DNA from 2 places in the Acuticoccus kandeliae genome. Region 2 is predicted to be linked to the other one. Evidence: riboswitches for the same ligand, from Rfam matches in the RefSeq annotation. Region 2 holds a riboswitch; the other holds the start of a gene.
What was found. Region 2 has a riboswitch for cobalamin ahead of DBV35_RS27555 (energy-coupling factor ABC transporter permease). Riboswitches for the same ligand answer to the same signal wherever they lie in the genome.

Region 1 (15,020 bases), on a different contig from region 2:
GATCTCGACGGTGCCGAAGTCGAAGGTGAACGTGAGGTCGAAGGCGTCCCCCTCCCCGAGGGGGCGCGAGAGGCCGTGAAGCGCGATCGCGAGGCCGTCCGGCGCGAGCTCCAGTTCGCGGCCGGGCGCGATCGGGACCGGTGGGAGGGGCACCATCGACAACGCCCCGTCCTTCACGGTGAGGCCGACGAGGGTGCCACCCTCCGCGATCGGCGCGGTGCCGCCGTGGAGCGTCACCTCGGCCTCTCCCGTGTTCTCGATCTCGGCGAAGACCAGCGTCGTGCGGTCCGTCGTCGCCCGCGTCCAGGCGTGGAGGATGCGCACGCCAGCGCGTTCGCGGACGTGATCGCTGTCGTGCGCGGGCTCGGCGCGGGGCGCCGCGACCATCGCCGGTGCGATCAGCGCGGCCGACAGGACGAGGGCCGCGAGCGTGGCGGCGCGGGGTCGTGTGTGCATGGGCGGCTCCCGCGATGCCTCAGCCGCGCAGGTCGCGCACGACATCGCGCGACAGCGAGGCGAGGGCCGGCAAAATGGCGAGGACGATGGTGAGGCTCACGAAGCCGGCGACGAGATGGATCTCGGGCCAGCCGAGCGAGGCGGTGACGAGAATCTCGGTGCGCGCGGTGACGATCCGCGACAGGAGCGCCGTCGCGCCATAGCCGAGCGCCAGGCCGAGGACCGCCCCCGCCGCGATCAGCGCCGCCGCGTAGCACCACACCACCGCGAAGGCGAAGCGGGCCGGCGCGCCGAGCGCGCGAAGGAGCGCGAGGCGCTGGGCATAGAGGCGCGTCAGCACCAGGAACCCGGTCAGGGCGCCCGCGGCCACGAGGACCTGCGTGATGATCGCGAGGATCGACATCGCCTGCCGCACGTCGCCGAGGAGGCTATGGAGCTGGGCGAGGACCGCGCCGGGGAAGAAGGCCATCACGTCGCCGCGGTTGAACTCGGAGCGGAGCGCGTAGTTCGCCCAGAGTTCGTCCGCGCGCACGAGGATGGCGGGCGTGCCGGGGAACGTGTCGGGCGCGAAGGGCGGGCCGACCTCCCCCGCCCAGTCCGGTCCGTGGCCCGGCGCAAGCCCGTGGACGAGCCACACCGCCTCGATCGGAACGAGGATCGCGCGGTCCCACGGACTGCCGGTCGCAGCCATGCGCCCGACGACCGTATAGTGCGCGTCCGCGTGCGCCTCTTCCTCCGCCGCGTCGCCATGGCCGTGGGCCGGGGAGAAGGACGCCCCCACCGCGAGCGGCGCGTCGGCGCCGACGATCGCCTCGTCCACCGAGGCGAACATCCGCCCTTCGGCGAGTGCGTCGCCGAGATGGGTCGCGAATTGCGGCGTCGTGCCGACGACGGGCATCCCGTCGAAGCTGTCGCCGAACGCGATGGGGGCGGCGATCGAGACGCGCGGATTGCGGGCGATCTCGTCATAGACGGCGCCGTCGACGAGCGGCACGTCGGCAGGCTGGAGATAGACGGCCGCGAGCAGCATCGTGACTTCGCTGCCGGGCGCGGCAACGATGAGGTCGAACTTCTCCGCCGCGCGCGCCGTTCCCTGGCGCAGCCCGCGCTCCTGCGCGATCAGCCCCACCCCGATCCCGACCGAGCTCGCGACGAGCAGCGCGAACAGGAGGTTGGTCCAGCGGAAGCGCCACAGCATCGCGCGCACGAGGCCGAAGGGGCGATAGCCCGCGACGACGACGAGGCCGATGATCAATGCGGGCGCGAGGAGCGCCGCGGTGAGCCCGGCATCCTGCTGGAGGGGCGTCAGCCCGTCCCAGAACAGTCTCAGCGCATCCGGCATCACGCGCCCTGAACCTCACCGTTCTCGATGACCAGCACCCGGTCCATCCGGTCGAGCAGGGCCCGGTCGTGGCTGACGGCAACGAGCGACTTGCCGGAGGCGCGGACGAGCCGGGTGAGGTCGTCGACGAGGCGATCGGCGGTCGCGCGATCAAGGCTCGCGGTCGGCTCGTCGGCAAGGACGATCCCCGGATCGTTCGCGAGCGCGCGGGCGAGCGCGATGCGCTGCCGCTCCCCGCCCGAATAGGTGTCGGCCCGCCGGACGGGTTCCAGCGGCACGGCGAGCCCGGCCAGCTCCTCCCGCGCGCGGCGGGCGACCGCGCGCCGCCGGTCGGCCGGAAGGAACGCGCCGACCAAGGCGGCGTTCTCGGCCGCGCTCAGCTCTTCGAACAGGAGCGAGTCCTGGAAGACGATGCCCATATTGTTCCGCCGGAAGCGCGCACGGCGGTCGCGCGACAGTGTCAGGAGGTCGGTGTCGCCCCATGTCACCGCCCCCGACGCCCGCCTCGACAGGCCGGCAAGGGCGTAGAGAAAGGTCGACTTGCCGGCGCCGGACGGGCCGGTGAGGCCAACGCATGTGCCGGGCGACACGGCGAGCGCGGGGACGGAGAGAAGCCGCCGTCCGCGATCCCCCTCGACGGTGAGCCCGGTGACGCGCAGCGAGAGGCCGGCTTGGGTCAAGTGCGTTCGTAGCTCGCGTCGACGATGCGCACGCGGCTCACGAAGCCGGTCTCCTCGTCGCGATGGTCGCCGAGTTCCAGGACGCCGCGGCTCACGATCCGGACGTTGAAGGGCACCACCTCGACCGTACGCTTGGAATAGATCGCCACGATGTCGTCCGGCCATTCGGCGGAGGTCTCGCAGAAGGGGCAGACCGCCATCGGGCGCTTGGTCAGCACGAAGAAATTCGATTCCGCCTTCAGGGGTGGCGCCATGAAGCCCTGGAGCGTGACGCGCTTGCCGTCCATCGCCTTGGCGTAGTCGGAGAAGGAGAGGTCCTTGTTGTAGAGGTCGCGCATGCGCACGACGTCCTCGGCGCCGGCCGGGCGCGCGACGGCGCCGAGCAGCGCCGCGGCGCCCATGGCGGACAGGAAATCTCTGCGGTCCATTGAACCCTCCTGAGGCGATGGCGGTGGTAAGAGGGGCCACCGCGGCGGCCCCTCGGTGCCCGATGGCTTAGTTCTGCGCGGTGTCCATCGCGGCGTGCTTCATCACGTGGAAGATGAAGTTCTGCTCGATGGTGCCGTCGAAGAGGTGGGCGAACGGGCCCTTGGCGTAGACCGCGACGTCTTCACCCGAGTGGGTCTCGGACGAGGTCGGAATCAGCGCCTGCTGGAGATATTCCGGGTCCACAGCCTCTTCCTGGGTGAGGTCCGGACGCGAACCGGAGAACGTGCCGTCCGTCTGCTCCTTCATGAGCGAGCCGGCGCCGTTCAGGTAGCCGATGACGGTGTAGGGCTTGCCGTCCGCGGCGAGGACCGGCTCTTCGGAGTGCTTCACCTGGCCCTTCGCGACATCGTAGCAGAGGCCGAGGATCGGCGTGCCGCGGCCGCAATAGCCGTTGAAGGCGATCGCATGCTCGTGGTCGGCGGTGACGATGATGAGGGTGTCCTCGTCGTCGGTCAGCTCGTCGGCGATCGCAACGGCTTCGGCGTAGGCGACACCGTCCACCATCGCGCGATAGGCGTTGCCGTCGTGGTTCGCGTGGTCGACGCGGCCGCTCTCGATTTCGAGATAGAAGCCGTTCTCGTTGGTCTTCAGGTACTCGATCGCGGCGCGGGTCATGTCGGCGAGCGAGGGCTCGTCGGCGTCGGTCCGGTCCGCCTCATACTTCATGTGGCTGTCCTCGAAGAGGCCGAGGATCGGGGTCGAGCCGTCGAGGTTGAGGGCGGAGAAAGTCTCGGTGTTCCAGGCATACTGGACACCGGCTTCCTGCGCCTCGGCGATCAGGTTGCGGCCGTCGGCGCGGTGGCCCTTGCCGCCTTCCTCGGTGTTGACGCCGGTCGGGGCGAAATAGCGACGGCCACCGCCGAAGGCGAGGTCGACGACGCCGGCCTGCATCTGGTCGAAGAGCTGGGTGGCGATGTCACGCGAGGAATCGCAGCCTTCCGGCACGGCGTCTTCCCAGTCGCGGTTGGCGGTCTTGGCGTAGACGGCGGCCGGCGTCGCGTGCGTGATGCGGGCGGAGGTGACGACACCCACCGACTTGCCGGCTTCGCTGGCGATCTCGGCGAAGGTGGTCAGCGCGTTGTCGGCCTCGGTGGCGCACTCGTCGTGAACGGCACCCTCGGGGGCGAGGTTGATCGTGTTGAAGACCTGCTTGACGCCGGTGTTCATCGAACCCGCGGTCGGGGCCGAATCCGGGGTCTGGGCGTTGACGTTGTAGGTCTTCACGAGGGCGAGGTTCGGGAACGCCTCGTAGGGGAGGACATGCTCTTCGCCGAGCTTGCCCTGCTGCTGGCCGGCGAACAGGCGGATCGCGTAGTTCGTGCCGACGCCGTTGCCGTCCGCGACGAAGAGGATGACGTTCTTGGCGCGGTTCGTGTTCGGCTGGCGGGCGAGCTGTGCCTGCAGCGCGGACTGGGCGTCCGTGTACCAGGTGCTGGAGGCCTGCGGGAGGTCCTGCGCGTGCGCGGCGCCGAGAAGGAGGGCGAGCGCCGTCGTCGCAAGGGCGAGCTGTTTCATGGAAAGGCTCCGGGGTGATGTCGTTGGCTGAGCCTCTACGTCCCGAAGGTGACACTGCGACAACAATGCAATGCCTTGCCCCCTAGCAATTTGCGCAGAATGTGAATCACCAGGATTTCAAGGCGCGGAGCGTCGGCGTTTTCTTGAGGATGTGCGACTCCATCCGGGTGAGGAGACGGTCGAGGATCTCCACCGCGTCGCCGACGAAGGGCCCCTTGTTCAGCATCACGCACTCGGCGCGGGCGGACATCGCGGCGTCGGTCATCTCGCCCCGCGTCGGCGTCCCCTCCTTCACGAGCGTCTCCAGGACCTGCGTCGCCCAGATGACCGGGACGCTCGCCGCCTCGCAGACCCACATGATCTCCTCCTGCATCTCGGCGAGCCGCTCGAAGCCGATCTCCGCGGCGAGGTCGCCGCGCGCGATCATGATGCCGAAGGGGCGGCGGCCGGCCGCGCGCGCGATGAGGTTCGGCAGGTTGCGCACCGCCTCCGGCCGCTCGATCTTCGCGACGAGGCCGAGGGGCCGGCCGGTCGCGCCGGATCTGGCGATCGCCGCCTCCAGCAGGTCGAGATCGTCGGGGTGGCTGACGAACGAGTAGCCGATGCTGTCGGCGCACTCGATGACGGTCGCGAGATCCGCCTCGTCCTTGGTCGTGAGCGGGGAGAGCCCGACCGCGGTGTCCGGAAAGTTGAGGCCCTTCTCCGGCTTGATGCGGGTGCCCGCCGCGCGCGCCCTGCGCACGCGCACGAGCGCGCTGCCCGGCGACACCTCTTCCACGACGCCGTGGAGCTTGCCGTCGTCATAGACGACCCGGTCGCCGACATGGACCCGCTCGACGACCTCCGGGAACGAGATCGTCGCCGCGAAGGGTGCGTCCTCGCCGATGGCGGGCGCGCCGGCGGCGAAGAGGCGGAGCGCGTCTCCGGGCATCGCCTTGCGCTGTTTCTTGGCGTGGGCGGTCTCGGTCGTGCGGATTTTCGGCCCGGCAATGTCCATCAGGATCTTCACCGGCCGCCCGTGCTGCCGCGCGGCCATGCCGATATGCTCGGCCATCGCCTTCCACGCCGCGCGATCATCGTGCGCGCAATTGATCCGCGCGACGTTCATCCCGCGCCGGACGAGATCGTCCACGAGCGACGGATCGGTCGCCGCCTCGGTCGGCAGCGTCACCATGATCCGCGCACGGCGGGCGGCCGTCGCGGGGCCGAACAGCGTCTCGCTCGCCTCCGCGAGGCGGCGGTCGCCGGCGAAATAGTCGGCCTCCGAGGGGGCCGGATGAAAGTCGCCGACCATGCGGGACAGCGCGGCGGCGACCGCGTCGAGCGTCGGCAGGACCCGGCTTTCGAGCCGTCCGAGGGAGGAGAGCCCGCGCCACATCAGGCTGTGCTGGAGGTCGCGCACATCGTGCCGGCGGAGCGCCAGATAGTGCGTGAGATTGTCGAGCGCGGGCGAATGCACCCCGGTGCCGAGTTCGGCCGCGATGGCCGGGGCCGCGTCGGCGACCGCCCGCCGCAGGGTCAGAATGTCGGCGAGCAAGGCGCGGTCTTCCGGCGCCGAAACCTCCTGAAATTCCGACATCGTCCGTCCCCCGTGGCGTGCTTCGGCCGCCCCCGCGGCGCGCTGGGCCGATATGGCACGCGACAGTGACAGGCGTTTGAACCGGCGGCCCCTCGACCGCGTGGCGGGCGCGCCCGGACGGCCTCAGGCGGGCTCTGTCTCGGACCCGTCCTCCACGCGCTCCGGTTTGCGCGCGGGCTCCTCGAAGGTCCACTGGACGCCGCGGCCGTCGAAATCGACGACTCCGCAGGCGATGGCGTAGCAGGCGAGCCCCACGGCGCGCGGGATCGCGATCGGCTTCCCGTCGCGTTCACCGCGCTCATAATACTGGATCATGCGGCGCTGGAGGCCGAGCTTCTTCGCGAGCTCGGCCTGCCCCCAGCCGTTGGTCTTACGCCATGCGCGGAGTTGTGCTGCGTTCATGGCGGCAACTCCATCCCTTCCCCGGCCTGGCGCGATGCCGCGCAATCCGAAGGTTAGCCCGGAAAGGGTGGCTTTTCCAGAACCCGAGGCCGTGCTTCAGGCCGACCCGTCCACCAGCACCATCGGCGTGCCGCGCGAGCAGAGCTCGATCCGCGCCTCAACCCGCCAGACGTCGCGCAGCAGGGCGGCCGTGATGATCTCGCGCGTCGGCCCGCAGGCGACCATGCGCCCGTCCGCGATGACGATGACGTCGCGGCAATAGCGGAGCGTGTGATTGAGGTCGTGGAGGGCGATCAGGACCGCCATCCCCCGCCGCGCCGCGAGGGTCTCCATGAAGCCGAGCACCTCGACCTGCCGATGGAGGTCGAGCGCCGAGGTCGGCTCGTCCATGAGGAGCACATCCGGGTCGCGCACGAGGGCCTGGGCGATCGCCACCAGCTGTCGCTGGCCGCCCGACAGGGTGCCGAGGCTGCGGAAGGCGATCGGCTCGATCTGGAGCGCCTGGAGGAGCCCGTCGATGTGCGCAAGCTCGTCCTCACGCACGCGCCACGACCCGCCCTGCTTGGCGGAGAGGAGGATCGATTCGTAGACCGAGAGGACGGCGTTCGCACCGGTGTCCTGCGGCATGTAGGTGACGCGCGGCGCGGTGTCGGGCCGCCCGTCGAGCCGCACATCACCCGGCCCGCCGACGAGGCCGGCGATCCGCTTGAAGAGGCTCGACTTGCCGGCGGCGTTCGGGCCGACGACCGCCGTCAGCGCGCCGCCCTCGAGACGGGGCGTGGTGACGCCGGCGACGACATCGGTCCGCCCATAGCGCGCCCCGACCGCGTCGAGAGCAAGGCTCACCATGCGCGCCGCCTCACCGCGAAGATGAGCGAGATGAAGAAGGGAACGCCGACGAGCGCGGTGATCACCCCGATCGGCAGGATCGCACCGGGCACGATCGTCTTCGACACGACGGAGGTCGCGGAGAGGACGAGCGCTCCGGCCAGCATGGAGGCCGGCAGGAAGTAGCGCTGGTCCTCGCCGACCAGCATCCGCGCGATGTGCGGCCCGACGAGGCCGATGAAGCCGATCGTGCCGACGAAGGAGACCGGGATCGCGGCGAGCAGCGAGACCACCAGCATCGTCTCGAGCCGCAGCCGGCCGACCGCCACGCCGAAGGAGAGCGCCTTGTCATCCCCGAGCCGCAGCGCGGTGAGCGCCCAGGCGTGCCGCGCGAAAAGCGGGAGGACGACGACGAGGACCGCCGCCGTGATCGCGACCTTCTCCCACGTCGCCTTCACGAGGCTCCCCATCGTCCAGAACACCACCGCACCGAGCGCCTGCTCGGACGCTAGATATTGGAGGAGCGCCAGGGCGGCGTTGAAGGAGAAGACCAGCGCGATGCCGAGGAGGACGATGGTCTCGGTCGTGACGCCCCTTAGCCGGCTGAAGACATGGATGAGGAGAGCCGCCGCCATCGCCATGACGAAGGCGTTGAGGGGGATCATGTAGGGCCCGAACCCCGGCACGATGGCGACGCCGAGGACGACGGCGAGCGCCGCCCCGAAGCTCGCCGCGGCGGAGAGGCCGAGGGTGAAGGGGCTCGCGAGCGGGTTCGCGAGGATCGTCTGCATCTGCGCCCCGGCGATCGACAGCGAGGCGCCGACGGTCACCGCCATCAGCGCGATCGGCATGCGGATCTGCCAGATGACCACGCGGACCTGCGTGTCGACGGCGTCCGGGAAGAACATCGCCGTCAGCACCTCGCCGAGCGGATAGCGCGCGGGTCCGGTCGCGAGGTCGACCGCGACCGAGAGGAAGAGCAGCGCGGCGAGGCCGACGAGGATGGCGAGGCGCTGGAGCGAGAGCGCGCGATAGCGACCGCGCGCCGTGCCCGCCGAAGCCGATGACAGGGCCATCAATCCTCGCTGAGCGAGACGAAATAGCCCTCGTCATAGTCCACCGGAAGGAAGCGGGCGTGCAGCTCCTTGAAGGTGGCCTCGGGGTCGAGATCGGCGAAGAGGTCCGGGTGGAGCCACTTCGCCATCTGCTGGATGACGATGAACTGGTAGGGGCTGTTGTAGAACTGGTGCCAGACGCCGTGGACGTTGTTCGTCTCGGCCGCCTTCACACCGGTGAAGGCCGGACGCTTCATGAGGTTGGCGAGCTTCTCGTGCGCCTTCTCGGGGTCGGAATTGGGGCCGAGCCCGACCCAGGCCCCGCCCGGCACATAGGCGTCCCACTCCGCGCCGGTGACGATGACGGCATCGGGGTCCGAGGCGATGATCTGCTCCGGGTTCACCGTGCCGAAGGTGCCGGGGATGATGTCCTTCGCCATGTTGATGCCGCCGGCCATCTCGACCATCAAGCCGAAATTCTCGTTGCCGAACGACATGCAGCACTCTTCGCTGTAGCCGGCCGCGCGCTCCAGGAAGACGAGCGGCTTCTCGGGGTTCGCCTCGCGCAGGCGATCCGTCACCTTCGCGATCTCGCTGTCGCGGAAGTCGATCAGTTCCTTCGCGCGCGCCTCCTTGTCGAGGAGCGTGCCGAGGATTTCGAGGCTCTGCGTGGTGTTGGCGATCGGCGCGTCGCGGAAATCGATATAGACGAGCGGGATGCCGACGGCGGCGAGCTTCTCGATGAGGCCGGCGTCTTCGGTGGCGCCCTTCGCCTCCAGATTCATGACGACGATGTCCGGCCCGATCGTGATCGCCTGCTCGATGTCGAACGTGCCGTCCTTGATGCCGCCGAAGGTCGGGATCGCGTCGATCTGGGGATATTTCGCCTGATAGACGGCGTAGGTCGCCGGGTCGGCCTTGCCGAGATCGTCGCGCCAGCCGACGACGCGCGCGAAGGGATCCCCATCCTCGAGCGCCGCGACGGCGTAGATCAGCCGCCCCTCGCCGAGGATCATCGTCTTGACCGGGGCATCCACCTCGACCGAACGGCCGGCGACGTCCGTGATCGTCACCGGATCCGCGAGCGCCACGCCGCCGATGGCGCACGTGACGAGCATCGTCGCACCTGCCGCAAGGCCGGAGAAAAGGTGTACCCTCATCAAGCTCCACTCCGCTAAGAAGAGTTTCGCAAATATACTATCCGCATCGAAGGTCAACAGTGGTGAATGAGCTTGAATTTGTAACAACTACAATAAAGATCTGAGATCTCGGTATGGTAGAATTAGTCAAAAGCAACTTCGGCATCAGGGACGAGATCGCCGCCTACTGGTCAGCCCGTGCGGCGACGTTCGACGAGCAGCCGGGCCACGAGATCTTCAGCGAGCCGGAGCGGCGCGCCTGGCATGCCCTCATCCACAGACACCTCGGCGACGGCGCGGGGCGGACCGCGCTCGACCTCGCGACGGGGACGGGCGTCATCGCGCACCTGCTCGACGATCTCGGCTTCCGCGTCACCGGGCTCGACTGGTCGGAGGCGATGCTCGACCGGGCGAAGGCCAAGGCGGCGGCGCGCGGGCGCCCGATCCGCTTTCTCCACGGTGACGCCGAGGCGACGATGCTGCCGGACGCCGCGTGCGAGGTGATCGTGACGCGCCACCTCGTCTGGACGCTGGTCGACCCGCCGGCCGCCTTCCGCGAGTGGCGCCGCGTCCTCACCCCCGGCGGCACCCTCCTCATCGTCGACGGCGACTTCGTCACGCCGACGGTCGTCGCCCGCCTCGCGACCCTCCTCGTCCGCCTGAAGGGCGCCCTCCTGCGCCGCCCGGCGGCGGGTGCGGTGAAGGCCGAGATGCAGCGGACGCATCAGGACATCCTCTCCCGCCTCCCCTTCGCGCACGGTGCGCGTGCGGGCGAGATCGCCGCGCTCCTGAAGGATGCCGGCTTCGGCGACATCGTCATCGACGAGGACCTCGGCGCGATCCACCGCGCGCAGGCGCGCCACATGCACCTGTCGAAAGGCCTCGAACGGATGCTCCAGCATCGCTACGCCATCCGCGCAAGCGCGCCCCTCGGCCCGCGCTGACGAGCGCGGCGCGGTCCGCGCTGCCCGACCGCAACGGCGGCGGCAACATCGCGCTTGACACCCGGAGGGGAGCTTGCGACTTCTCCCGCGCCGGTTCTCCGCGAGGAGATCAAAAGGGAATCCGCCGCGCCGCGTTCGCTGCGCGAAACGGAACTGCCCCCGCAACTGTAGGCGATGAGCGCTTGCCCCATCGACACGCCACTGGGCCATGCCGGTCCGGGAAGGCGGGGGGAGGCGCTGCGACCCGCCAGTCAGGAGACCTGCCGGCACACGGATATCGCACACCGGCGGGGTGACCGGGGGAGGAGAGATTGTGACCGACTTTCGCACCAAGCGCATTCCCGCAACGGTGATCACCGGCTTCCTCGGCGCCGGCAAGACCACGCTGATCCGCCACCTTCTGGAGAAGGCGGACGGGCGGCGCATCGCGCTCATCATCAACGAGTTCGGCGACCTCGGCGTCGACGGCGAGATCCTGAAGGGCTGCGGGATCGAGACCTGCGGCGAGGACGACGTCATCGAGCTCACCAACGGCTGCATCTGCTGCACCGTCGCCGATGATTTCATTCCGACCATGAACGCGCTGCTCGCGCGCCCGGCGCTCCCAGACCACATCGTGATCGAGACCTCGGGCCTCGCGCTGCCTCAGCCGCTCGTCCAGGCCTTCAACTGGCCCGGCATCACCGAGCGCGTGACCGTCGACGGTGTCGTCACCGTGGTCGACGCGAGCGCCGTCGCGGCCGGCCGTTTCGCGCCCGACCCCGCGGCCGTCGACGCGCAGCGCCAGGCCGACCCGTCGCTCGACCACGAGTCGCCGCTCGAGGAATTGTTCGAGGACCAGCTTCGCGCCGCCGACCTCATCGTCCTCAACAAGGTCGAGGCGCTGGAGGCCGCCGCGCTCGCCGACGTGAAGGCGACCGTCGCCCACTCGACGAAGGCGCCGCACGTCGTCTCGCCCGCCGGCCAGCTTCCGCCCGACGTGCTCCTCGGCCTCGGCGCCGCGACCGAGACGCTGATCGCGACGCGCAAATCCCATCACGAGCTGGAGCATGAGGACGGCAGCGAGCACGACCACGACGAGTTCCACTCCTTCGTCGTCGACGCGCCGTCCGTGGCGGATCCCGCCGCCTTCGTCGCGGCGCTGAAAGAGATCAGCGCCCGCCACGACGTCCTCCGCCTCAAGGGCTTCCTCGACGTGCCGGGCAAGCCGATGCGGCTCGTGGTGCAGGGCGTCGGCACGCGCCTCTCGTCGAGCTTCGACCGCCCGTGGCGGGCGGACGAGCGGGCGACCCGCCTCGTCTTCATCGCCGAGGCGGACGTCGACGAGGGCCGGATCCGCGAAGAGGTCGCGGCCGCGCTCGGCGAACCCGTCGCGATCTAGGCTCCGGACCCAACCTAGCCCCGTCCGCGCCCGTCCGCGCGCCGGGCGGGCCGGTCGCCGTCGGGCCCTCGATCCGGTGGGATGAAGGGCCGCGCCTCGATCAGCGGGTCGTCCACATCGCCGGAGCGAACTCGTACCCGGCGCCGCTCTTCAGGATGTAGCCCGTCGACGGGAACGGGGCGTGGAAGAAGGAGAGGCGCATCTGCTCGGCCGCGGCGCGGTCGAGGAAGCGCTTGCGGGTCGCGACCGCCTCGTCCGGGTTGATGTCGAACATCGCCTGCCATTCGGGGTGGCGGGCGAAGATCAGCGGGTTGTTGGTGATGTCGGCGACGAACATCGTCGCCTCGTCGCCCGACACGATCTCGAACGCCGTCATGCCGGGCGTGTGCCCGCTCGCCTGCAGTGCAGTGATGCCGGACAGCACCTCGTCGCCCCAGCCGAACTGCCGGACCTCCATGTCGTTCGCCTGGAAGGTCTTGCGGGCGAGGTTGAAGTGGCCCTTCAGCGCCTCGGGCGCGGACGACAGATTGCCGTCATCCATCCAGAAGTCCCACTCCGGGGTCGGCACGCACACCTCGGCGTTCGGGAAGACGAGCGCGCCGTCCTGGCCGCGCAGCCCCGAGATGTGGTCGCCGTGGAAATGGCTGATGAGCACGGTCGACACGTCGCCCGGCGCAATGCCGGCCGCGGCGAGGTTCTGGACGATCTGGCCGGTGCCCGCCGGGCCGCCTTCGCCGAAACCGGTGTCGATCAGCACGACGCCGCTGCCATTGCGGATCGCGAGCGCGTTGAAGGTGAGCGTGAGCTTGTCGCGCGGCAGGCCGATCGCGGCGAACGCCTCGCCGACCTCGGCGCTGCTCGCATTGCGCACGAAACCATCGGGGCGGTCGCGCATCAGCACGCCGTCGTGGAGCGCGATCACATCGAGATCCCCGATCTTGAAGGGATAGGCGCCCTCGGCGCGCATACCGCCATCGTGGCTTCCGGTCGTTGTCGGGTCACCCGCCATGGGTCTTCCTTTCCTTGGTCATCGCGTCTTGTCGCTGGTCGTTGCTGACGGCCGCGCGCTCTCCGGCGATCCGGCCGAACAGCGCCGCTTTGCCGAGCGACGTTCCCGTCATGTAGGACTGGCCGTGGAAGCCGCCCGTCATCTCTCCGGCCGCATAGAGGCCGGGGATCGGATCGCCGAAGACGTCGATCACCCGCGCCGACTCGTCGATCCGTACACCGCAATATGTCGCGAGGACGACGCTCGTCGACGGGTAGGCGTAGAAGGGCGGCTCGGTGAGCGGCAGGCACTCGCCGGTTCCGTGGCAGAGGCCGTCGCGGCCGAGCGGATCGGCCCCGCCGGCGATCCCGTAATTGTAGGCGCGCACGCTCTCTTCGAGCGTCTCCGCAGGCACCCCGCAGAGCGCGGCGAGCCCGGCGAGGCTGTCCGCCTTGAGGAGGAGGCCCTCCCGCTCGGGAATGTCGAGGTCGAAGAGAGGGACGCCGGGCTGGCTTCTCGCGGCGATGCCGGCATCCCAGATTTGGAAGCCGAGCGCGCCCGGCTGCTGCAGGCAGGCGTCGCCAAGCTGCTTGTAGGACGCGGATTCGGCGACGAAGCGCGCCCCGTCCCGGTTCACGATGATCGCGCCGAGATAGAAGGCGAGGACGACCTTGTGGGCGTCGGGGCCGGTCGTCGGGTGCGTACCGAAGGTGCCGCGGATCTGGCCCATGTCGCGAAGATCGGCGCCGCATTTCATCGCCATGCGCAGCCCGTCCCCGGTGTTGCCCGCGCCACCGATCCGCAGCGCCGCCGCCTGGTTCGGGGCGTAGGTGCGCAGAAGCGTCTCGGAGCGGGAGAAGCCGCCCGTGGTGAGGATCACGCCGCGGCGCGCGGTGATGGCGCGCTCGCCATTTTGTGTCGACACCAGGATCCCCTCGACCCGGCCTTCGGTATCGGTGAGGAGGCGACGGGCCGGGGTGTCGAGAAGGCGCCGGATGCGCCCGGTAGCGGCGGCCGTGTCGGCAAGGCACGCGAGCAGGGCGTCCGTGTCCGTGCGGTGGCTGCGCGGGGCGGACTGGCCGGCGCTCAGCTCCACCGCGCTGAAGACCACGCCGCGCTCGACGAGCCAATCGTAGAGCGCGCGCTGGCGGCTGGCGTAGGTCGTCAGCAGCGCATCGTCGGCGTCCGGCCCGGCGACGGTGCGCAGATCGTCGAGGAGCAGCGCCTCGTCGTCGGCGATCCCCGCCGCGGCCTGCTCGCGGGTGCCCGCGAACGCCATGAAGCCGCCGCTGAGGAGCGTGCTGCCGCCGACCGCGCCCTCTTTCTCGATCATCAGAACGCTGGCCCCAGCCTCGGCCGCCGCGAGCATCGCGGCATGGCCCGCGAGACCGCCGCCGACGACGATCACGTCCACTGCATCGTCGTCGGTCATGCGAGGGTGCGCCTCCGAGTCGCCATGAAGGACGGTCGTGTGGTCACGGCGCGACGGGATTCATCGGCGGCATCATCGGCCTGCGGGCGCGGATGCCGGGCTTGAGGCGGCCATTCTCCCAGTCGTCCCATCCGGCGAATTTCATCGCGGGGACGGTGTCGAGATGGCGCATCCGCTCACCCGCGTCGCTCGCCTGCCCGGCGAGCAGCGCCTGCAGCCCCTCGACGGAGCGGTGCCGCATCTCGGCCTGCACGCCGTAGAAGACCTGCGGCTCCAGCACGGTGTAGCCGACATAGGAGAGGCTGAAATGGAGCGGCCAGAGGAGGACGTCGATGTCGCCATTGCGGCCGTCGACGGCGAAGGTCTCCTCCGGTCCGCCGCACGTCACCGACAGCATCGCGCGCTTGCCTTTGAAGTAGCCGCGATCGTGGCGCATCTGGCTCGTGTAGACATGGCCGTAGACGAAGACGCGGTCGAACCAGCCCTTGAGGATCGCGGGCGGGCCGAACCACCAGAGCGGAAACTGCATGATCAGGAGATCCGCCGCCTCGAGGCGCGCGATCTCGGCGCGCACGTCCGGCGGCAGGCGCTCGGCTTCGGCGGCGAGGCGCTGCTCGCGCTGGACGTTGTACTCCGCCTCCGGGTCGCGATCGGGATATTGATGCGCGCCCTCGGCGGGGTCGAAGCCCATCGCCGACAGGTCGCTCGTCGTGACCGACCAGCCCCTCTCCACCAGGGCGTCGCGCATGGTCCGCGCGAGGTGGCCATTGAAGGACTGGCTGTTCGGATG
Region 2 (15,020 bases):
GCGCCCGGCGGCGCGGCGTCTCCCGTCCCGCTCCTGATGTCGAAGGCGACCGAGCCGCAGGCGATGATCGAGCAGTGCGCCGGATGCCATTCGCGCCGCGCCGCCTACGAGGCCGACAGCCCGACACCCGGCACGCCCTATCACGACAGCTACCAGCTCTCGGTGCTGCGCCCCGGCCTCTACCATGCCGACGGGCAGATCCTCGACGAGGTCTATGTCTATGGCTCGTTCCTGCAGTCGAAGATGTATGCGCGGGGGGTGACCTGCCTCAACTGCCACGACCCGCACTCGACCGAGCTGAAGGCCGAGGGCAACGCCGTCTGCACCCAGTGCCACAACCCGGCCGGCAACCCCGCCTTTCCGACGCTGCGGCCCGCCGACTATGACAGCCCCGCCCACACCTTCCACGCCGAGGGCACCGAAGGCGCCGCCTGCAAGAGCTGCCACATGGTCGAGCGCGTCTACATGGGCAACGACTGGCGCGCCGACCATTCGTTCCGCATCCCGCGGCCGGATCTCTCGGCCGCGACCGGCGCGCCGGACGCCTGCACCACCTGCCACACCGACCGCGACGCCGCCTGGGCGGCGGACCAGATCGCGGCCTGGTACCCCGACCCGCGCAATCGCGGGCCGCATTACGGCACGGTCTTCGCGCGCGGGCGCGAGAACCCGGCCGCGGCCGCGGGCGACCTCGCCGCGATCGTGGAGGACGAGGGGCAGTCCGGCATCGTGCGCGCGACGGCGCTGTCGCTCCTCGAAGGGTCGGGCGATGCCGCGATCGCGGAGCGCCTCGCCACCTATCTCGCGGACGATGACCCGCTGGTGCGCAGCGCCGCGGTGAGCATCCAGCGCCTCGCCCCGCCGCAGGACCGGGTGCTGCGCCTCCTCGACCTCCTCGACGATCCATCCCGCTCGGTGCGGATGGAGGCCGCGCGCGCCCTCCTCGACGCGCCGATCGCCCGCCTCCCCGGCGTCCACGCGCAAAATCTGCAGAACGCGCTCGCCGAATGGCGGGCCTCGCTCGCGAGCAATCTCGATTTTCCGGAGACCCACCTCCAGCTCGGCGGCCTCGCGCTCGTGATGCGCAATGCGCCGGCGGCGAGCGCAGCCTTCCGCGAGGTGGTGGAGATGGACCCGCAGCGGATCGACGCCTGGGTGATGCTCGCGCGCATCGCCGCCTCGACCGAGGGGACGAACGCCGCGACGCAGATCCTGCGGGACGCGCACGCCGCGAACCCGGACGATCCGACGATCCGGGCCTATCTCGGGTTGCCGGCCGGGGCGAACTGAGCCCCCGCCGGCCTTGGTGCCGCCCCGCACCCATCGGCGCGGGGCGTTCGCGGACCTCAGGCCGCGATCGTCATGCCGGCCTTAGGCCGCGGCGTGGTGGAGGCGCTGCGTGAAGACCGGCGAGCGCGTCGCGCCCGAGAGCGCCTTCGCCCCGGCGAGGATCGCGAGATCGACGAGCGGCTCCAAGAGGATCACCGTCATGTAGGCTCCGCCGAAGGAGGCGACGGCGGTGAGGTTCGCGGCCGTGAAGCCGCCCCCATAGAGCGCCCAGAAGGCGACCCAGGCGACGATCCCGCCCTGATAGGCCGTCGAGAGGGAGAGGGCCTGGAGGTAGGTCACCTCCACATAGGGCGTGCGCGGCGCGATGATGCGGCGCGCGAGCAGGCTGAGCCCCCAGAGCGGCACGATGAGCGTCGTGACGTTCATGCCGTATTGGGGCAGGTCGAACGGGGCGAAGAAGAGGCCCTGGATGAGGAGCCCCAGCGCGAGCCCGATCGAGGCCGCCCCGGCGCCGAACATCAGGAAGAGCGTGGAGCCGAGGATGAGATGGACCTCGGACACGCCGACCGGATGATGCGGCAGGATCTCGAAGAAGCCGAAGACGAGCGCGGTCGTCGCGAGGCTGCGCACCGCGAGCGCGGCGAGGCCGCCATCGTTGCGGATGCTGTCGGCCGCCATCTTGCCGATGAGGGCGAACGAGGCCGCCGCCGTCGCATAGGAGAGCGTGATCTTGGCGCCGTCGACGACGCCAGGTTCAATGTGCATGGATTGTCCTTTCCGCACCCACCGTGCGGTTTTGCTTCAGGTTGCCATGAGACGTCATGGCGCGCCGATGGCAGGTCTCCTGGCTTGCGGGTCCTCGCTCGCCCCACCTTCCCGGCCGTCGGCCAGTGGCGTTTCGGGGTTCGCTCGCCGCTCACAGTTGCGGGGGCAGCCGCGGATTAGAGTCCCGGATTGGGTCCCTCTCACCGCGTTCCCTTTTCATCTCCGGAGCTTCTGCTCGTGGAGAACCATCGGGCGCGACTATCCTGGATCGGGCGCGCCGCTTCAAGGCCCTGCCCGCTTCGTTTCGTGGGGATGTGGATGCGTCTAGGCCAAGGCGCGGCGGCGCACGCCGAGACCGCGCGCGGCGAGCCGCTCCACCAAGGCGAGGCCGAGCTCGATCGTCATCGCGAGGAGCGCCGCCGGGAGCGCGCCGGCGAAGAGGCGCACCGGGTCCATCATGGCGATGCCCTGGAGGATGAGGTCGCCGAGCCCGCCCGCCCCGACAAAGGCGGCGAGCGTCGTCACCGCGACGCCCTCCACCGCCGCCGTCCGCACGCCGCCGAGGATCGCGGGGAGCGCGAGCGGCAGGCGCACGAGGAGGAGCGACTGGCGCCGGTCGAGGCCGAGGGCGAGGTCGGCCTCGGCAAGGGCAGGGTCGATGCCCTTCAGCCCCGTATAGGCATTCAGATAGATCGGCAGGAGCGCGCGCAGCGTCAGCGCCACGATCGCCGGGGCGAATCCGATGCCGAAGATCGGCACGGCGAGGCCGAGGAGCGCGATCGAAGGCACGCACTGGGCAAGGTTCGCGAAGGCGAGCGACCAGCGCGCGACGGACGGGATGGACACCGAGGCGATCGCGAGCGGCAGGCCGATCGCGATCGCGAGACCGATGGCGCTCGCCGTCAGCGCGATGTGGTCACCGGTGAGCCTCAGGATTTGCGTCTGGTGGGACGCGAAGAAGTCGAGGAGATCGCCGATCATAGGCGGCCCGCGAGCCGTTCGAGCTGGCGCAGCGCCGCGTCGAGCGCGAGCGCCAAGAGGACGATCGGCAGCACCCCGGCGACGATCGTGTCGTTGTCGAGCGTCGCGATCCCGCGGAAGACGAGCCGGCCGAGCCCGCCCGCCCCGATATAGGCCGCGATCGTCGCGATCCCGACGCCCATCACGGCCGCGACGCGGATCCCGGCGACGATGAGGGGGAGCGCTGCGGGAAGGTCCACCATGCGCAGGCGCTGCCAGTCGGAGAGGCCGAGCCCGATCGCGGTCTCGCGCTGGGCCGCCGGCACCCCGGCGAGCCCGACCGCGGTGTTGCGGGTGATGACGAGCAGCGAATAGACCGCCTGCCCGATGATGGCGGTGTCCGTCCCGAGCCCGGTGATGGGAATCAGGAAGGCGAAGAGGGCAAGGCTCGGCGTGATGTAGAGGAGGCCGGTCACGAGGAGGACCGGCATCTCCAGCCGCCGGAACCGGTCGACGAGGATGCCGAGCGGCACCGCGATCACCACGGCGAGGAGGATCCCGCCGAACACGATGGCGGCGTGCTCGCCGAGGAGCTTCAGGATCTGGTCGGGGTGGGCGAGGATGTAGTTCACGACGGGTCGGCCCGGCCGATCGCCGCGACGATGGCGTCGAACACGGCGGCGATCGCGACGGGTCCCTTGCCCGCGGGCACGAGGTCGATCCGGGCCGGGAGCGGCTCGCCCGCCGCGAACCGGGCGAGAAGCGCGGCGAGCGTCGTCGACGCGGGGACGCTCATCGCTGGGCCCGAGAGGTCCACCGGCGCGCGCGGCAGGTCCGCGATCTCGGTGAGCCGCACCACCTCCGACGCCCCGACCTGCTGGAGGAAGCGCTGCACGAAGGGGCCGCTCGGCTTCAGGAGGAGATCGCGCGGGCTCGCCTGCTGGACCACCCGCCCCTCATCCATCAGCACGATGCTGTCGGCGAGCGCGAAGGCCTCCGACAGGTCGTGGGTGACGAGGATGATCGTCTTGCCGAGCCGGCGCTGGATCGCCTTCAGCTCGGACTGGAGCTGGGGGCGCAGGAGCGGATCGACCGCGCCGAACGGCTCGTCCATCAGGACGATGTCGGGATCGGCCGCGAGCGCGCGGGCGACCCCGACGCGCTGCTGCTGCCCGCCCGAGAGCTCCGCCGGATGACGGTCGATGAGCGCGTCGGAGAGGCCTACCAAGGTGAGGAGCTCGGCCGCCCGCGCTCGCCGCCGCGCGCGCCCCTCCCCCGCAAGGCGGAGCGGGAGGGCGATGTTCGCCCCCACCGACATGTGCGGAAAGAGGCCGACCTGCTGGATGACGTAGCCGATGCTGCGCCTCAGCCGCACCGGGTCGAGCGACTCGATGTCCTCGCCGCGCACGCGGATGGTGCCGCCGTTCGCCGGGACGACGCGGTTGATCATCTTCAGCGTCGTCGTCTTGCCGCAGCCGGAGGGGCCGATGAGGACGCAGATCTCCCCCTTGCCGACCGAGAGCGACACGTCGCGCACCGCCTCGAACGCGCCGAAGCGCTTGTCGACGCCGACGAGCTCGACCGCGAAGGGGGAAGAGACGACGTCCCGCAACGCTCAGTGCACCTTCATCGCGATGCCGTGCTTCTGGCCGAGCACGCGCAGGCGCGCCGACAGATCGCGCGCGATCTCGAGACTGTCCTCCAACGGATAGCGGTCGATCTCGAAGTCGAAGAGGGTCTTCAGCGTGTCCTTGGCGACGTCGGTCAGCACCATCGCGCCGTCATCCTCGAAGCGCTCGATCCCCTCCGCCTTCTGCGCGGCGACATTCACCGCGATCGCCGCCTCGCGCGTGACGCCCTGCGGCAGGGCGAGGGTGGGCTCCGGCCACAGCACCACCGGATAGCCGCCGACCATCCCGTCCGGCCCCGGCACGTGCACCACCTCGCCCGAGCCGTTCAGCCAGGCCGTCATCGTGCTCATGGCGGAGGCGGCGACGACCCATGTCGCGCCGGACGCGCCGGGAATGCGCGCAGTGTCCGGCACCTTCGCGAGGAGGGCCGGAATGTCGAGCATGTCGGTCACGTCCGTGCCGTCGAGCCCGATGCGGACGACGAAGTCGAGCCCGCGGCTGTTGCCGTGCATCAGCACATTGTAGGCGTGGAAATGGTGGGCGACGACGTGGACATCGACCCGCGCCATCGAGACCGAGAGCGCCTTCGCCGCGAGATGGCGCAGCGGCGCGATGAGGAGGTCGCCATTGCCGATCCCGGCGAGCGGGGCGAGGCCTGCCCGCGCGAGCGCCGGGTTCGTCCCGTCCGGATAGGCCGAGTTGATGACGGCGACGGTGATGCCGGAGGCCTTCACCGCCTTCATCAGGCGGTAGGCGAGCGCGGCGTGGCCGGGCGCCCAGATCCCGGACCCCGCCCCGACCGCGTGAAGCTGGGCCTTGACGGATTCGGGCAGGAGATCACGCAGCCACCAGCTCGCGAGCGTCGTCGCGTTGAAGATGAGGTCGGGCTTCTCCTGCCCGATCAGCGCGGCGGTCGCGTCGATTTCGGCGAGGTTGCCGTGCCGGAAGACGACGTCCGGCGTGTGGCCCCAGCAGAGCGCGCCCTGAAGGACGGAGTTCATCTTCCGCATCCCGTGGTCGGCGTCGACATCGACCCCGACGATGCGGCCGCGGAAGGTCGGGGACCGGGCGAGAAGCTCGGCGACCAGTCCGCCGAGCTCCCCGAGCCCCATGATCATCACGCATTGGTGGGCCTTCATGCCGACGGCTCCGCCAGAACCCGAACCCGCTCGCTCACTCGATGACCCCTTTGGCCTTCAGGGCTTCCGCTGCGACCTCCTCGGCCGGGCGCTTGTCGATATCGACGGCGGCGTTGAGCTCGATCATCTCGGCCGCGGTGAAGAGGCCGCCGAGCTTCTCGAGCGCCTCGGCGACCGCCGGGTTCTCCTTGACCGTCTCCATCCGGATGACCGGCGTGAGGTAGTAGGGCGGGAAGAACATCTTGTCGTCTTCGAGGACGACGAGGTCGTTCGCCTTGATGCGCGCGTCGGTGGTGAAGACGGAGATGACGTCGACCGCGCCCGACGCGATCGCCTGGTAGACGAGGCCCGGATCCATGCCGCGGCTGTCGCCGAACTTCATGCCGTAGGTGGATTCAAGGCCCGGCAGCGCGTCCGGCCGGACGAGGAATTCCTGCGTCGAGCCGATGGTGAGGTCGCCCGCCTTCTCGACGAGGTCCGACATCGTCTTGAGGCCGAGCTCTTCGGCCTTCTCCCGCTTCATCGCGAGGGCGTAGGTGTCGTTGAAGCCGAACGGGGAGAGCCAGGTGCTCTCGAACTGCCGCTCATACTCTTCCTTCACCGTGTCGTAGACGACGGCCGGATCGTTGTTCACCGGGAGCTTCAGCTGCACGAGCAGCGCGGTGCCGGTGTATTCGGGGTAGGTGTCGATCTCCCCCGACAGGAGCGCCTGGTGGATCACCCCGGTGCCGCCGAGGCCGATCTGGCGCTCGACCGGGATCCCCGCCGCCTCCAGCGCATCGGCCATCATGTGGGCCGCGAGGATGCTCTCGGTGTAGTTCTTGGACGCGACGATCACCGCGTCGGCCGCGTTCGCCGCGACGGGGGCGAGGAGGATGGCCGCGCAGGCCAAGCCGTTCAGCAGGAAGGATCGACTGTTCCGCATGGGATGGGCTCCGCTTCTGACGGGCCTAGCGAACGGCCGGCGGGGGCCTTCAGGCAAGCCGCCAAAGTGACGTCACTTTGGCGACTTGCGCCGTCGGGCGCGGCGTGGCCTCCTCGTCTCGTATGCCCGATCCGTCTTCCCCGACCGAAGGAGAGAGCGCGCCGACCGGCCTGCCGAGCTGGCCGGAGGAGCGCCTCACGCTCATGCTGGTCGGCCTCGGCGAGGTCGGCACCCGCCTCCTCCACGCCCTCGCCTCGCGCGTGCCGGACCATGTGCGGATCGTGGTCGTCAGCCGCGACCGGGGGCGCGCGCGTCCGAAGGTGTCGGCGGCGCGGCTCGCGGCGAGCTATGTCGAGCGGTACCCGGAGATCGACCTGCGCTGTCTCGACATCGCCGACGCCGCCCGCCTCGTCGATCTCATCGGCGAGAGCGCGCCTTCGGTGATCGTCAACACCGCCTCGCGCTCGCCCTGGTGGGCGCGGGCGCTGCTCCCGGCCCCGATCCGCGCCCGCCTCGAGATGGTCGGCGCGGGGCCGGGCCTCTGGGCGCCCGGCCACCTCGCCCTCACCGCCCGCCTCGTCGCCGCGCGCGACGCCGCGGCGCCCGGCACAATGCTCGTCAACACCGCCTATCCGGACGTCGTGAACCCGGCGCTCGCCCGGCGGAGCGTCGGCCCCATCGTCGGCGCGGGCAATCTCGACCTCCTCGTCCCCGCGGCGCGCAGCGTCATCGCGCGCGGCCTCGGGTGCCCGACACGTGATGTCCGCCTCGCCCTCGTCGCGCACAATTTCCACTCTTCCGGAATCCTGACGGGGAGCCCGATCGGGGACCTCCGGCCGCTGATGCGCCTCTATGTCGACGGTGCGGACCGGACGGGGACGGTCGACACCGAGATCCTGTGGCGCCGGATCAAGGACGAGGCGCCGATCCCGCAGGGCTCGGCCGCGGCGACGGTCCTCGTCGGCTCGCTGGTGCGGATGCTGCGCGGCCTCCTCTCCGCCACCCCCGTGCGCACCCATGCACCGGGGCCGAACGGGCTTGCGGGCGGCTATCCGGTCCGGGTGAGCCGAACCGGGATCGAGATCGACCTGCCGCCCGAGATCAGCCTCGAGGCCGCCATCGACGTCAACCGCGCCGGCCAGCGCGCCGAGGGAATCGAGTTCATCCGCGAGGACGGGGCGCTGGTGCTGACGGAGACCGCGCGCGAGGTGCTCGGCGAGGTGTTCGGCCTTAGCCGCGACGCGATCCCGCCGGACGAGGCGGAGGATTTCTCGAGCCGCCTCCTCGCGAGCCTCGACGAGCTCGCGCGGCGGTACGGCATCTACCTCCCCGCCTTCGACCCGCAGCGGCAGGCCGGCTGAGCCCGCTCAACGTTCGCGATCGAGAAGCTCGCGCTGCAGCTTCTCGCTGATCGCCTCCAAGATCCAGGTGTTCCGAGACACGTATCCGGCGCGATTTCGCAAGGAACGGTCAATCTGGTCGAAGACGAACCGTGCCGCACGGAGCGTAAAACGAATCTCCTCCAGGTCACGATCCGACCGTTCCGGTTTTTCGCTCACACTCGACCGACTATTTTCGAGGGATAGGGCGCAATTCGCTGCACGGGCTGCGGTTGGCGAAGGTGCGATTGCTCCGGATGTCTGTCAAGTTCGCAGGGTGAGACCGGCGCACCGGAACCACCGCGCGGCCCGCTCGGCGCGCCTCGGCGCCGCGCCGCCCATAGGCATCGGCGAAAATTTGTCTCCAATTGTCGCGGCCGCGCGGATCGCCCCATTTTGCGACAAAGCTCTTGCTGATCGCCCCCGGCGCCCCGGCCTATCGTCGTGCGCATCGCCCGGCTCCGGGCGCACGACCATCACACGCAAAATCGAGAGGCTCGATGTCCATTCGGCGCATCATCTTCTGGGCGCATCTCATCGCGGGCGTCGCGGTGGGGCTCGTCGTCCTCGTCCTGTCGGCGACCGGCGTCCTCCTCACCTACGAGCGCCAGATCATCGCCTTCGCCGAGCATCAGGCGTTCGCGGTCAACGATCCGGACGGGACGCGCCTCGGCATCGACGCCCTCGGCGAGGCGGCGCGCGCGGCGCTCGGCGACGGCGGATCGCTCGTCATCACGCGCGATCCGGAGGGCCCGGTCAAAGCCGTCGCCGGGCGGCGCGAGCAGGTCTTCCTCGATCCCGCGACGGGCGCGGTGATCGGCACCGGGGTGGAGGCGGTGGAGACTTTCTTCGGCGCGGTCACCGCGCTGCACCGCTGGTTCGCGCTGGAGGGCGAGGCGCGCTCGGTCGCGCGCACGGTCACGGGCGCGGCGAACCTTGTCTTCCTCTTCATCATCCTGTCGGGCCTCTTCCTGTGGTTCCCGCGGCGCTGGCGCTGGCCGCTCCTCAAGACCCATCTCGTCTTCCGCCGCGGCCTGCCGACCGCGAAGGCGCGCGACTATAATTGGCACCACGTCTTCGGGATCTGGGCGATCGCGCCGCTCTTCCTCATCATCGTGTCGGGGGTCGTCATCTCCTATCCGTGGGCGAGCGACCTCGTCTTCAAGGCCTACGGCGAGGCGCCGGTGCGCGGCCGCGGCGGCCCGCCCGCGGGCGGGGGCGGCGACCGGACCCCCGCCTTGCTCGCGCCCGTGACGGACCCGATCTCACTCTCCGCCGCCGTCGAGGCCGCGTCGGAAGTCCATCCCGACTGGCGCACGCTGACCGTCACGCTCCCCGCCGCGGACGCCGCCACCGTCCGCGTCGCGATCGACCGGGGCAACGGTGCGCAGGCGGCGTTGCGGGACACCGCGCTCGTCTCGCGCGCCGACGGCGCGGTCCTGTCGGTCACAGGCAACGAGGCGGATTCGCCGGGGCGCAAGGCGCGGGTCTGGATGCGCTTCATCCACACCGGCGAGGTCTACGGCCTCGTCGGGCAGACGATCGCCGGGCTCGCCTCTCTCGCCGCGTGCTTCCTCGTGTGGACCGGCCTCGCCCTCGCCTGGCGCCGCCTCGTCCAACCGATGCTGCGCCGGCGCGCCCGCACCAAGGCCGAGCCGGCGACGGCAAGCCGCTAGCTGTGAACTCTCAGGAGGTTGTTCACCCGCATCGGGGTTAGGCTGGGATCGCCAAACCTCCAGTCGGACCCTGATGGGATGAACAACCCGCACAAGAATGCGCGCACGACGGTTCACAGTCGAGCGCTGATCGTGACACGACGGGCCGAAGGACGGCCGGTCAGGCGGATCGCGGAAGAGCTCGGGATCTCGGAGCGGACGGTCTTCAAATGGCTGCGGCGCCACCGCGAAGGCGGGGTGGAGGCGCTGGCCAACGGCGCCAGTGCCGCGCCGCCCGCCGCCTGCCTGAACGCTTCGGTTGCGGCAGCTGTGCGCTTGCGACGCGAGTATCGCCTCACGGCCGCCGAGATCGCGCACAAGCTGCGCCTGGCGCGCTCCACCGTGGCGCGATGGCTCCACCGCGCAGGCCTCGGCCGCTTGAAGGCGCTCGAGCCGAAAGAGCCGCCGAGGCGCTATCAACGCGAGCGCCCGGGCGAACTCATCCACCTCGACATCAAGAAGCTCGGACGGTTCGAGCGGGCAGGCCATCGCGTCACCGGTTCCCGTCAGGGGCACCGCAACAGGGGAGCCGGCTGGGACTTCGTGCACGTCGCCATCGACGACGCCACGCGGCTCGCCTATGTCGAGATCCTCGCCGACGAGAAGCGCGGCACCACGACGGGCTTCCTCGTGCGCGCACTCCGTTGGTTCCGCAGCCGCGGCGTGCGCGTGGAGCGCGTCATGACCGACAATGGCTCGGCCTATGTTTCCAAACTCTTTGCCAAGGCTCTGCGTTGGCTCGGCATCCGCCACATCCGCACGCGGCCCTATACGCCGAAGACCAACGGCAAGGCCGAGCGCTTCATCCAGACGCTCCTGAGGGAATGGGCCTACGCTGTTCCCTATCCCTCTTCAGCCAGCCGCGCGCGCGATCTGCCGAGGTGGCTCATGTGGTACAATCGCAATCGCCAACACGCCGCGCTCGCCGGCCTATCTCCCGAGACTGCGCTGAACAACCTCGCGAGAAATCACAGCTAGCGCGCTTGCCGCTCAGGTTGAATCAACCTGAGCGAAGAGCAATCGCGCCAGACCAATGGAGCGAAAGACGGCGGCTCAGAGATCGAGCCGCCGCAGCCGCAGCGCGTTGGTGATGACCGAGACGGAGGAGAGCGACATCGCCGCCGCCGCGATCATCGGCGACAGGAGGAGGCCGAAGACCGGGTAGAGGACGCCCGCCGCGATCGGCACCCCGGCGGCGTTGTAGACGAAGGCGAAGAAGAGATTCTGCTTGATGTTGCGCAGCGTCGCCCGCGCGAGCTTGCGCGCCCGCACGATGCCGACGAGATCGCCGCCGAGGAGCGTGAGCCCCGCGCTCTCCACCGCCACGTCCGCCCCGGTGCCCATCGCGATGCCGACATCGGCCGCGGCGAGCGCCGGCGCGTCGTTGACCCCATCCCCCGCCATCGCGACCGAGCGGCCCGCCGCGTGAAGCTCGTCGACGAGGCGCTTCTTGCCCTCCGGCAGCACCCCGGCGCGCACCTCGTCGATGCCGAGCTTGCGGGCGACCGCCTCGGCGGTGCGCTGGTTGTCGCCGGTCGCCATGATCACGCGCAGCCCCGCGGCGTGGAGATCGCGCAGCGCCGCGACGCTCGTCGCCTTGATCGGGTCGGCGACCGCGACGATGCCGACGAGGCGCCCCCCCTCCCCGACGAACATCGCGGTCTTGCCGTCGGTCCTGAGCCGGTCGGCGGCCTCGTCCGCCGCTTCCGGGTCGATGCCGAGCCCCTCCATCAGGCCGCGATTGCCGAGCGCGACGCTCTTCCCGGCGACGCGGCCGGTGACGCCCTTGCCGGTGACCGCCTCGAAATCCTCCGCCTTGTCGAGCGCGATGCCGCGCGCGGCCGCCCCCGCCACGATCGCCTCCGCGAGCGGGTGCTCCGAGCCGCGCTCCAGAGACGCGGCGAGCGCCAGCACCTCGGCCTCGGAGAGGTCGGCGAGGGGCACGATGTCGGTGAGGGTCGGCTTGCCCTCCGTCAGCGTCCCCGTCTTGTCGACGATCAGCGTGTCGACGCGCGCCATCCGCTCGAGCGCCTCGGCGTCCTTGATGAGGACGCCGGCCTGCGCGCCCCGTCCGGCGGCGGTGGTGATCGAGATCGGCGTCGCGAGGCCGAGCGCGCAGGGGCAGGCGATGATGAGGACCGACACCGCGGCCGCCATCGCGAACACGAAGGCCGGGCTTGGGCCGAGCACCAGCCAGGCGACGAACGCGAGGAGCGCGACGCCCACCACGGTCGGCACGAAGATCTCCGACACGCGATCCGCGAGCCCCTGGATCGGAGCGCGCGAGCGGCGTGCCCCGGCCACCATGTCGACGATCTGGGCGAGCACCGTGTCCGACCCGACGGCGGTGGCGCGAATCGCGATCGTGCCGTTCTTGTTGATCGTGCCGCCGGTCACGCGGTCGCCCTCGACCTTCTCCACCGGGACGGGCTCGCCGGTGATCATGCTCTCGTCGACCGACGAGCGCCCCTCCACCACCTCCCCGTCGACGGGCACGCTGTCGCCCGGCCGCACGCGCAGAAGGTCGCCCGCGACGACATTCTCGAGCGGGGCGTCATATTCCGTCCCGTCCGCGAGGATGCGGCGCGCGGTCTTGGGGGCGAGGTCCATGAGGGCGCGGATGGCATCACCCGTGCGCTCGCGCGCCCGCAATTCCAGCACCTGGCCGACGAAGATCAGCGCGACGATCACCACCGCCGCCTCGTAGTAGGTGCCGACCATGCCGCCGGCCCGGTACTCTTCGGGAAAGACCCCCGGCAGGAAGGTCGCGACCAGCGAATAGACGTAGGCCGCGCCGACGCCGAGCGAGATGAGCGTCCACATGTTGGGGGAGCGGTTGCGGACCGAATCCCAGCCGCGGCGGAAGAAAGGGAGCGCGGCCCACAGGACGATCGGCGTCGCGAGCACGAATTCCACCCAGATGGCGGCCTCGTGCCCGATCCAGTCGCGCACCGGCAGGCCGAGCATCCCGCCCATGGTGAGGATCACGAGGGGGACCGCCGCCGCGACGCTCACCCAGAGCCGGCGCGTGAAGTCCGTGAGCTCGGCGCTCGGCTCGTCGGAGGGGACCATCGGCTCCAGCGCCATGCCGCAGATCGGGCACGCGCCCGGACCGTCCCGCACGATCTCGGGATGCATGGGGCAGGTCCATTTTGTGCCCTCGGCCACCCGCTCGCCCGCCGCCGCGGCATGGCCGGAGGCGTAGAAATAGGGGTCCGCCGCGAACTTCGTCTCGCAGCCCTCGGAGCAGAAATAATAGGTCTCGCCGCCGAAATCGGCCTTGCGTGCGTCGGGTTTGATCGCGACCGACATGCCGCAGACGGGATCCTTCGCCGTCGGCCCGCTCGTTGGTTCCGCCCCGTGGGAGCCGTGCCCCGCGTGGTCGTGATGATGGGGGTGTGTGGCCGCCATGTTGAGCCCTCCGCCTGACCTCGCCCCAAAGCTAGGGCTTCCCATGATTGGAAGGTCAAGGGTTGGCGGGACGATTGGCGCGCGAGGGCCTGCCTAGTCCAGAAAGTCGATGCCGTAATGCTCGCGCAGCCACAGGAGGCCGGGGCGCGCGCGCCGGCGGATGCGCTCCTGCGCGTCAGGCGGAAGCGTGAAGGGATCGCCGGGGATCTCGAGAAGCTCGCGCGCGTCGCGCACGGGCTCGAACTCCGGGTTCTCGCGCTTGCGCGCGCTGATGGCGAGCGCGGCCTGCAAGGAGATGCCGGTGTTGCGCCACTTGCGGTGGAGTTCGAGCGTGCTGGCGTCCCGCCCCGTCTGGTGGAGCAGATCGTCGACGACATCGCCGCCGACGAGCATATCCTTGGCGAAGACGCGGACCTTTACGTTATCCTTGCCGAAGAGATCGACCCATTTCTCGATCGTCTCCTTGTAATCGTAGAACGGCGGATGGGCGCAGACGTCGGCATACGTGCCGATACCGCGCTTCAGTCTCTGCTGACCTCGGGACGTGGCGAGACTGACCGGCTCGCGGACATAGATGATGACCGAGACGCTCGAGAAGACTGGCGACAGAGCCTCCGGCAGAAGACCAATATTGGCTCTGGAGACATAGTCGAAGCGTTCTGAACTGAGGAGCACCTCCTGGACGTCGGTGTGCTGTCCGATTGCATCGATATGCAATTTTAGCTCACCACTGGAGATGGATTGGGCAATGTAGTGATGGGCCGACTTGTCGCGGATAGAATAATATTTCTGTAGATAATTCCTCGGGTAATTAAGCCCTGTCAAACTCAGTGCATCACGGGATTTGGCAAAAGTTGCCTGAATACTGGTCGTGCCCGTTTTATGGGACCCGACATGGAGCCACAGATGCATACTCTCCTCTAAAATTGACGTCGATCAAGAGGAACGACCTAAAAGTATGCTTTTACGCATCAAACAATCGCTCTCTTAGAACAATACAACCGTGGCATCCTCATGTCTCCATGAAAATGCATATGTCATCGCCGCCGACGCACGCTTAGCCGCACGGCAGCGGGGACGGACGGCGCGCGGCACCGGCCTCAGGTCAGAACGCCTTTAAACTGAAGGGTTTGCGCCAACGCTGAGCCTTGTGCATCGCACAACCACGGCTCGAACCTCGGGAGCGCATAACAAGGGCGACCCGATATGCCCACCCCCCGCGCCGGACGCGGCGACCTTCTGCCACAGACGCGCCTGGCGCCGGCGTCTGCGCGGGAGGCCGGCGCGGCGGCCCGCACGGCGACCCCTGCGACGCGCCCCTCTCACTTCTCGGCGGGCGCCGGGTGCGCGCCAAAACCTCGTCCACCCCGCCGCGGCAGGCGCGCCGAGAGGTGGCGCGCCGCCATCAGGATCTCCGCGTGGAGGGGGTGACGCACCAGGGCAAGGCCCGCGTGCCAGCCGGCCCAGGCGCCGACCACCGCGAGGCCCGCCGACACCACCGGCATCTGCGCGCCGGAGAGGGCGACCATCGCCAGGGGGACGACCGCCGTGGCGGCGGCGACGGCGCCGCTGCGGGCCGCGACGCCGCCGATCTCGGCGAGGGCGAAGGGGACGAAGCGGCGCACGAAGAGGAGGACCACGATCGACTGGAACGCGATCGTGCCGCAGACGCTCCAGGCGACGACCGTGAGCCCGAAGGGAGCGGCGCCATAGAGGACCGCGAGCGCCAGCGGGATCGTCAGCAGGAAGGCGAACGCCATCTCGCGGATGCGGCCGACGGCGACGAGCACCGGGAATGCGAGGTG

Region 1: linked by a shared signal. The riboswitch ahead of cobW (cobalamin biosynthesis protein CobW) and the one ahead of DBV35_RS27555 (energy-coupling factor ABC transporter permease) in region 2 are both predicted to bind cobalamin.

Annotation. Positions count from the first base shown of each region.
Region 1 is NZ_QBBV01000001.1:23,058-38,077, reverse strand. It holds gene DBV35_RS00170 (copper chaperone PCu(A)C) at 1-456, opposite strand, end outside; gene DBV35_RS00165 (ABC transporter permease family protein) at 476-1,798, opposite strand; gene DBV35_RS00160 (ABC transporter ATP-binding protein) at 1,798-2,478, opposite strand; gene DBV35_RS00155 (hypothetical protein) at 2,475-2,906, opposite strand; gene DBV35_RS00150 (alkaline phosphatase) at 2,974-4,482, opposite strand; gene DBV35_RS00145 (pyruvate kinase) at 4,589-6,061, opposite strand; gene DBV35_RS00140 (helix-turn-helix domain-containing protein) at 6,185-6,463, opposite strand; gene DBV35_RS00135 (ABC transporter ATP-binding protein) at 6,560-7,312, opposite strand; gene DBV35_RS00130 (FecCD family ABC transporter permease) at 7,306-8,367, opposite strand; gene DBV35_RS00125 (ABC transporter substrate-binding protein) at 8,367-9,464, opposite strand; gene DBV35_RS00120 (class I SAM-dependent methyltransferase) at 9,620-10,429, shown strand; cobalamin riboswitch at 10,504-10,711, shown strand; gene cobW (cobalamin biosynthesis protein CobW) at 10,743-11,810, shown strand; gene DBV35_RS00110 (MBL fold metallo-hydrolase) at 11,911-12,819, opposite strand; gene DBV35_RS00105 (FAD-dependent oxidoreductase) at 12,809-14,230, opposite strand; gene DBV35_RS00100 (NAD(P)H-dependent oxidoreductase) at 14,274-15,020, opposite strand, start outside.
Region 2 is NZ_QBBV01000005.1:155,947-170,966, forward strand. It holds gene DBV35_RS27550 (multiheme c-type cytochrome) at 1-1,290, shown strand, start outside; gene DBV35_RS27555 (energy-coupling factor ABC transporter permease) at 1,372-2,055, opposite strand; cobalamin riboswitch at 2,109-2,320, opposite strand; gene DBV35_RS27560 (ABC transporter permease) at 2,380-3,036, opposite strand; gene DBV35_RS27565 (ABC transporter permease) at 3,033-3,647, opposite strand; gene DBV35_RS27570 (ATP-binding cassette domain-containing protein) at 3,644-4,627, opposite strand; gene DBV35_RS27575 (hypothetical protein) at 4,631-5,785, opposite strand; gene DBV35_RS27580 (ABC transporter substrate-binding protein) at 5,820-6,710, opposite strand; gene DBV35_RS27585 (hypothetical protein) at 6,833-8,071, shown strand; gene DBV35_RS30770 (hypothetical protein) at 8,078-8,269, opposite strand; gene DBV35_RS27595 (PepSY-associated TM helix domain-containing protein) at 8,590-9,765, shown strand; gene DBV35_RS27600 (IS481 family transposase) at 9,844-10,782, shown strand; gene DBV35_RS27605 (heavy metal translocating P-type ATPase) at 10,858-13,215, opposite strand; gene DBV35_RS27610 (hypothetical protein) at 13,309-14,127, opposite strand; gene DBV35_RS27615 (oligosaccharide flippase family protein) at 14,538-15,020, opposite strand, start outside.